Regions from separate parts of the Labrys sp. ALF-8 genome, predicted to be linked through region 2. Evidence: predicted binding sites of a transcription regulator. Region 2 holds the regulator's gene; the other holds the start of a gene.
The links. Region 2 encodes LexA, which represses DNA repair genes until DNA is damaged. Its sites were predicted from a motif close to TGTTCNNNNTGTGTTCNG; they were not measured.

Region 1: the regulator LexA is predicted to act here: its motif matches at 1,559-1,576, upstream of AC6H34_RS13070 (DUF763 domain-containing protein).

Annotation. Positions count from the first base shown of each region.
Region 1 covers NZ_AP048537.1:2,837,999-2,841,405, forward strand. The annotation lists gene AC6H34_RS13060 (acetate--CoA ligase family protein) at 1-507, shown strand, start outside; gene AC6H34_RS13065 (enoyl-CoA hydratase-related protein) at 701-1,489, shown strand; gene AC6H34_RS13070 (DUF763 domain-containing protein) at 1,600-2,865, shown strand; gene addB (double-strand break repair protein AddB) at 3,126-3,407, shown strand, end outside.
Region 2 covers NZ_AP048538.1:590,467-593,873, reverse strand. The annotation lists gene AC6H34_RS22565 (molybdopterin molybdotransferase MoeA) at 1-1,017, shown strand, start outside; gene lexA (transcriptional repressor LexA) at 1,132-1,845, shown strand; gene AC6H34_RS22555 (TOBE domain-containing protein) at 1,876-2,082, opposite strand; gene AC6H34_RS22550 (ComEC/Rec2 family competence protein) at 2,111-3,407, opposite strand, start outside.

The DNA.
Region 1 (3,407 bases), on a different replicon from region 2:
ATCAAGATCCACAGCGACAAGATTGCCCATAAGTCGGACGTGGGTGGCGTCAAGCTCGGCCTGCGCTCGCGGGCCGACGTGACAGATGCCGTAGCCTCGATGTCCCACCTGGGTGACCGCTTCCTGGTCGAGCGCATGGTGGAGGGCGCCGTCGCCGAACTCATCGTCGGCGTGGTGCGCGATCCGCAGTTCGGCCCGACGCTCACGGTGGGGGCCGGTGGCGTGCTGGTGGAAGTGCTGCAGGATGCCGCGGTGATGCTGCTGCCGGCCTCGCCGGACGAAATCCGCGAGAAGCTGATGAGCCTGCGCGTCGCCCGCCTGCTGGAGGGGTTCCGCGGCAAGCCGCGCGGCGATATTCGCGGCGCCGTCAAGGCCGTTCTCGCCATTGCCGACTTTGCGGAACGCCACGCCGACAAGCTGGTGGAGCTGGACGTCAACCCGCTCTTCGTGCTTCCGGAAGGACGGGGTGCGATCGCGGCAGACGCACTGATAAGAATGATCGACTGATCCTAGAGGGTTTTGTGTTTTGACGGAATCGGCAGAACGCAAAGACGCGTCGAGAAACAGAGAGCTGGAGAAAAGCGGCGTTTCTACCTAAACGCGCTTTGCTCTTGGGATCGCGGGCATCCTTGTCTGCTTTCCCGGAAATGTTGCGCTTTTCGATGAGGAAGCAGGTACGCCTGCGATCCCAGGGGGAAACATGACCGAAGCCGTCAGACTGGAACGCCGCGGCGCGGTGCTCGAAATTACGCTGGACCGCCCCAAGGCCAACGCCATCAACCTGGCGACCTCGAAGGCCCTCCATGCCGCCTTCCGCACCCTGCAGGATGATCCTGCCTTGCGTGTCGCCATCCTTACCGGCGCGGGGGAGCGCATCTTCTCCGCGGGCTGGGATCTCAAGGCCGCCGCAGCCGGCGACGAGGAGCCCGATACGGATTTCGGTCCCGGCGGTTTTGCCGGCCTCACCGCGTTCTGGGATCTCACCAAGCCCGTAATCGCGGCCGTCAACGGCGTTGCCATCGCCGGGGGCTGCGAGCTGGCACTGGCGGCCGATCTCATGGTGGTTGCCGACCATGCCGAATTCGCGCTGTCGGAGGTCACGGTCGGCCTGGTCGCCGACGCCGGCGGCATACAGCGCCTGCCGCGCCGCATACCCCTTGCCATAGCGACTGAATTGCTGCTCACCGGCCGGCGCTTCACGGCGCGGGAGGCGCATGGCTGGGGGCTTGCGAATGCGGTCGTGCCGATCGGCCGCCTGATGGCGACCGCGCGCCAGCTTGCCGATACCATTGCCGCCAACGCCCCGCTCTCCATCGCCGCCGTCAAGGCCATCCTCTCGGCCACCGAGGGGATGGGCGTGCGCGAGGCCTATGAACATGTCGCCGCCGGCAAGGTCCCGGCCCATCGCGCCATGCAGCTCTCCGAGGATTCTCGCGAGGGTGCGAAGGCCTTCGTGGAAAAGCGCGAGCCGGTGTGGAAGGGGCGGTGAGATTCGAGCGGCGGTCTCCGACCGCGGGCCCGAATCCAGCGCGACCTTTTCTTCTTCGGCAATTCATACTAGAACAATAAGGGAACAATATCGCCGGGGACCGCACGCATTTGGGACAACGCTCAGGCAGCGCCGACCTTCCACTGCATGGTGGCAGGGTGCCGCCCTGGCTGGGCGAGCGCATGACGCGGCTTGGCGCGGTCATCAGCCAGGCCATCGTCCATCACTACGGGCGCGACGAGTTGCTCTCCCGCCTCTCGCATCCCTTCTGGTTCCAGTCCTTCGGCGCCGTGATGGGGATGGACTGGCATTCCTCCGGCATCACGACCAGCGTACTCGGTGCCCTGAAACGCGGGCTCAAGCCGCTCGAGAAAGAGCTGGGCCTTCATGTCTGCGGTGGGCGCGGCAAGCATTCGCGCCGCACGCCCGATGAACTCCTCGCCATCGGTGAAAGGGTCGGCTTCGACGGGCAGGCGATGGCGAAGGTCAGCCGTCTCGTGGCGAAGGTCGACAGCGCCGCGGTGCAGGACGGCTTCGAACTCTACCTGCACGGCTTCATCGTCGCCGACGACGGCAAATGGGTGGTGGTACAGCAGGGCATGAACGGCGACGGCGGCCAGGCCCGACGCTACCACTGGCTCTCGGAGGGGCTGAAGAGTTTCGTGGATGCTCCGCATGCGGGTATCGAGGGAGAGGGACGCGGCGAGATCGTGAACCTGACCGACAGGCGCGCCGCGCGCTCGCGGCGGGCGCAGGTGGACCTTCTCGACGCTCTTGGCCCGGACGGGCTCGCGAGGGAGGCGGCCGCCATCGTGGCGCGCGCCCGGCCCGCTCCGCCTCCGCCCGAGACCGCGCAGCTCAGCCTCCCGCATCTCGTCATGCCAGCCCGCCACGACGTGCGCGAGAGCGACATCCTGGTGCGCCGGCTGCAAGGCAGCCTCGCGGCGGCCGCCGATCGCGGCCCCGCCGATTTCGTTGAACTCCTCGAAGTTCCCGGGGTTGGTGCCCGCACGGTGGAAGCGCTCGCCATGGTGGCGGAAGTGGTCCACGGCGCGCCCTGCCGGTTCAGCGATCCTGCCCGTTTCTCCATCGCTCACGGCGGCAAGGACAGGCATCCCTTCCCCGTGCCCATCAAGGTCTATGACGAGACCATCCGGGTGATGAAGTCGGCCGTGCAGAAGGCCCGGCTCGGCCGGGAGGAGGAACTGGGCGCACTCAGGCGCCTCGACGATCAGGCCCGCCTGATGGAGAGCCGGGCCGCAGGCCCCACGGTGGAGCAGGTGTTCGCACGGGAGCGGCGCGCCTCGCACTCATATGGCGGGCGCAGTGTTTTCGGATGGGAGACGGGTGGAAAGGACGTCCCGGTCCGCTCTTGAAGCGGAGGCTCCAAGGATAGGGCTCGGACGTTGGGGGTGCTCCCGGGATCGCAGGCGTTTCGCCTGCTCTTGGAAACAAGGCTACGAGAAAAGAGAGAGGCAGGCGAGACGCCTGCGGTCCCAGGGATGTCTCTGCCGTCTGCGCTCCTCCGGCGAAGCTGTCATTCCCAAGGGCGGCTGGTTCGACATAGCCCGGATATCGAAGGAGTGTCCTTTTCCCGGGCTTGCAATCCTTGTGAGGCGCCTGTTTATCTCCCAGCATGGCGCATCGCCCGAATCTCCTCACCATCGCACCCGGCTCGCCCTTCCTGGAGACGCTGGTCGATGCCCTGCTGGACGGGCGGCTCGTGCCCGGCTTTGCTCCGCGGCATGATCCGCTGGCGCTATCGGGCGCCACCATCTATCTTCCGACCCGGCGCGCCATCCGTGCCCTGCGCGGCATATTCCTCGATCGCCTGGGCACCGACGCCGCCTTATTGCCGCGCCTGATGGCTCTCGGCGAGATCGATGACGACGAGGCGGCCTTTGCCGATGACGTTTCT
Region 2 (3,407 bases):
CTCGATCTCATCGGCGAATCCGCCGCGGGCCACGGCTACGCCGGCCATGTCGGCGAGGGACAGGCCGTCCGCATCTTCACCGGCGCACCGGTTCCGGATGGAGCGGACGCGGTGGTGATCCAGGAGAATACCCGGCGGGATGGCAATCGCGTGATCATCGAGAGCGCCGTGAAGCCAGGCGCCAATATTCGCAGCCGCGGTCTCGATTTCTCCGAGGGTACCGAAGCCCTGCTGCCCGGCAGCCTGATCGGCCCTCGCGACGTCGCGCTCGCCGCGGCCATGAACCACCCGAGGCTGCCTGTGCGTCGCCGGCCGAAGGTCGCCATTCTGGCCACGGGCGACGAACTCGTTCTGCCGGGGCAGGCCGTAGGCCAAGACCAGATCGTCGCCTCCAACACCTTCGCCATCGCCGCGCTGGTCGAGACGGAGGGCGGCGAGGTGCTCGACCTTGGCATCGCCAGCGACGATTTTCCGGCCCTGGAGGCGGCGATCAAGCGTGCCCGCGCTGAAAAGGCCGATATCCTCGTGACCATCGGCGGCGCCTCGGTGGGCGATCACGACCTGATCCAGACCGCCCTCACGCGGGAGGGGATGACGCTGGGTTTCTGGAAGATCGCCATGCGCCCTGGCAAGCCCTTGCTGCACGGACGGCTCGGCGCCATGAACATCCTGGGCCTGCCAGGCAATCCCGTCTCCTCCGTCGTATGCAGCGTTCTCTTCCTCGTGCCCCTGTTGCGCACCCTGCTTGGCCGCACGGATGCGAATCTCGCCCGCAGGAAAGCCGTCTTCGCCTCCTCCTGGCCTGCCAATGATCTGCGCGAGGACTATATCCGCGCCAGGTTCGCCCTTGACGATACCTCCGGCATCATCAAGGTAGCGCCGTTATCGTCGCAGGATTCGTCGCTGGTCAGCGTGCTGCAGCATGCAGATTGTCTCGTCGTCCGGCCGCCGTTTGCTCCCGAAGCAAAGCCTGGCGATGCGTGCGAGATCATCGATTTGCGTAGCGCCGGATATTGACGGCGCTTTTTAACGTGAACTTCATTGTTGCAGAACACAGTGTGAACATGTAGCAGTGTTCTTGCTTTGTTTACTCACAGATCGTGATTCGCAGCCGCCATAACGGGATCGCCCATGCTGACCAAGAAACAACACGAATTGCTTCGGTTCATTCATGAGCGCCTGAAGGAGCAGGGTGTTCCTCCTTCCTTCGACGAGATGAAGGAAGCGCTGGATCTGCGGTCCAAATCAGGCATACACCGCCTGATCATGGCGTTGGAGGAGCGCGGCTTCATCCGGCGGCTGCCCAACCGGGCACGCGCGCTCGAGGTGGTTCGCCTGCCTGAATCGGCGGTCCCCGGCCTCACGCTGGCGACGTCGCAGCGCGGTTTCCGCCCCAACGTCATCGAAGGAAACCTCGGCAAGGTGCGCACGGTGCGCCAGGACGCGGACGACGATGCGGGACGCCCGGTCCTCATCCCGGTGATGGGCCGGATCGCAGCGGGTACGCCAGTTTCCGCCATCCAGACCAAGAGCCATACCATCAGCGTGATGCCGGAAATGCTGTCCTCCGGCGAGCATTTCGCCCTGGAAGTGCGCGGCGATTCCATGATCGAGGCCGGCATCTTCGACAATGATACGGTGCTGATCCGCCGCCAGGACCACGCCGATACCGGCGACATCGTCGTGGCCCTGATCGACGACGAGGAAGCGACTCTCAAGCGCTTGCGCAAGCGGGGCGCCTCCGTCGCCCTGGAAGCCGCAAACCCGGCCTATGAAACCCGCATCTTCGGGCCGGACCGGGTGCGCATCCAGGGCAAGCTTGTCGGCCTGTTCCGGCGCTATTGAGGACGCCGGCTTCAGGCCTGCTGTCGGCGATCAGTCGACCGCCACCATGACGTCGGATGCCTTGATGACGGCATAGGCACTCTGGCCTGGGGTGAGCTTGAGGTCGTCTACCGCCTCGTTGGTGATCGAGGCGGTAATGATCGTTCCACCGACCTCGATCTGGACATGCGAGGTGGTCTGCCCCTTGGTCACGCTCTTGATGATACCCTTGATCTGATTACGCGCGCTGATCTTCATGAGTTATCCTTCGGGAGAATCCGACGCTTCAATCATCGTCATTCTGGACGGTTGTGTCCATTGACGAATCCGGAGCGGTCGCCGGGGGAGCGGCGATGACGGCGGCCTTCGCCTTCCAGGCCGGTAATGGCGCCCAAGGCCGCGACGCCCCGGGGTCCCGAGCAGTCACCACCCGCCAGCGGGCCGCCTGCCCCTCACGCGCGGGTGGGTCGGCGTAGATCGCCATCGATCCTGCCGCCTGAATCATGTCGCGATTGAGCACGATACCCTCGCCCGCACAGCTCGTCCCGATGGCGAAGGTTCCGGCCAGCACACTGACGTGACCGCAATCCTCTTCGGCCGCGTTGACGGTGCGGTCGAGCATGAAGACATCGCCGCCCTCGATCGGCGCCGAGCAACCCTCCTTGTCGCACTGGCGTTGCTCGACCAGACCGGGATCGTCCGGCTTGCGTCGGTCACCCATCGCCAGGAGCCATTGCTGGACGGCAAAAGCGTCCGAACGCTCGGCGAGCGACGTGAGGGAGTCGCCCTTTCGGACGAGCGCCGCGTGGCCGTTGGCACCGAGGATCGCAACCGGTGTGGAAGCCACGGCCGCAACGGCAACGCCGAAGGAAAGCGGCATGAGCGCGAACACGGCAAGACGGCTGCGCATGATGGTGAGGAGCACCAGCGCGAGCGAAAACAGGCAGAGGGCGAGTGACGAGAACTGCGGCAGGACGAGGTCGGAGCCTGGCCACGTCGCGACATGACGCGCCACCTGCATGAAGAGTCCGACGGACCACCCCATCGCCTGCCAGAAGAGCGCACCATAGCCGAACGGCTCGGCAATCACCGCCAGCAGGGCCAGAGGCATCATCAGGAAGGAAACGATCGGGGTTGCCACAAGGTTGGAGACCAGCGACTGCAGCGTCAGGCGGTGAAAGTGATAGGCTGAGAAAGGCGCTGTGGCGAGGGAGGCGACCAGCGTGGTCAACATCATCGCCAGCAGGAGGGTGAGGCCCGAAGCAATGGCACGCTCCCACATAGTGGCGAATTGCGTGCGCCGCTGCCGGTTCCAGACATCATGGGCCGTCACGAGCATGGCGACCGCAGCAAAAGACATCTGGAAACTCGGGCCAAGCAACTGCTCGGGCGTCGTCAGCAGGATGAAGCTTGCCGCAAGTGCCACGTTCCGGCGGGTGATGGCGCTGCGCCCCAGCGCCACGGCGAGCAGCACGATGGCCGTCATCAGGAAGGAGCGCACGGTCGCCACCTCGGCCCCGGAGAAAAGCGTATAGGCGGCCGCCGGCAGCAGCGACAGCAGCGCCGCGAGTTCCTTGGCTCCC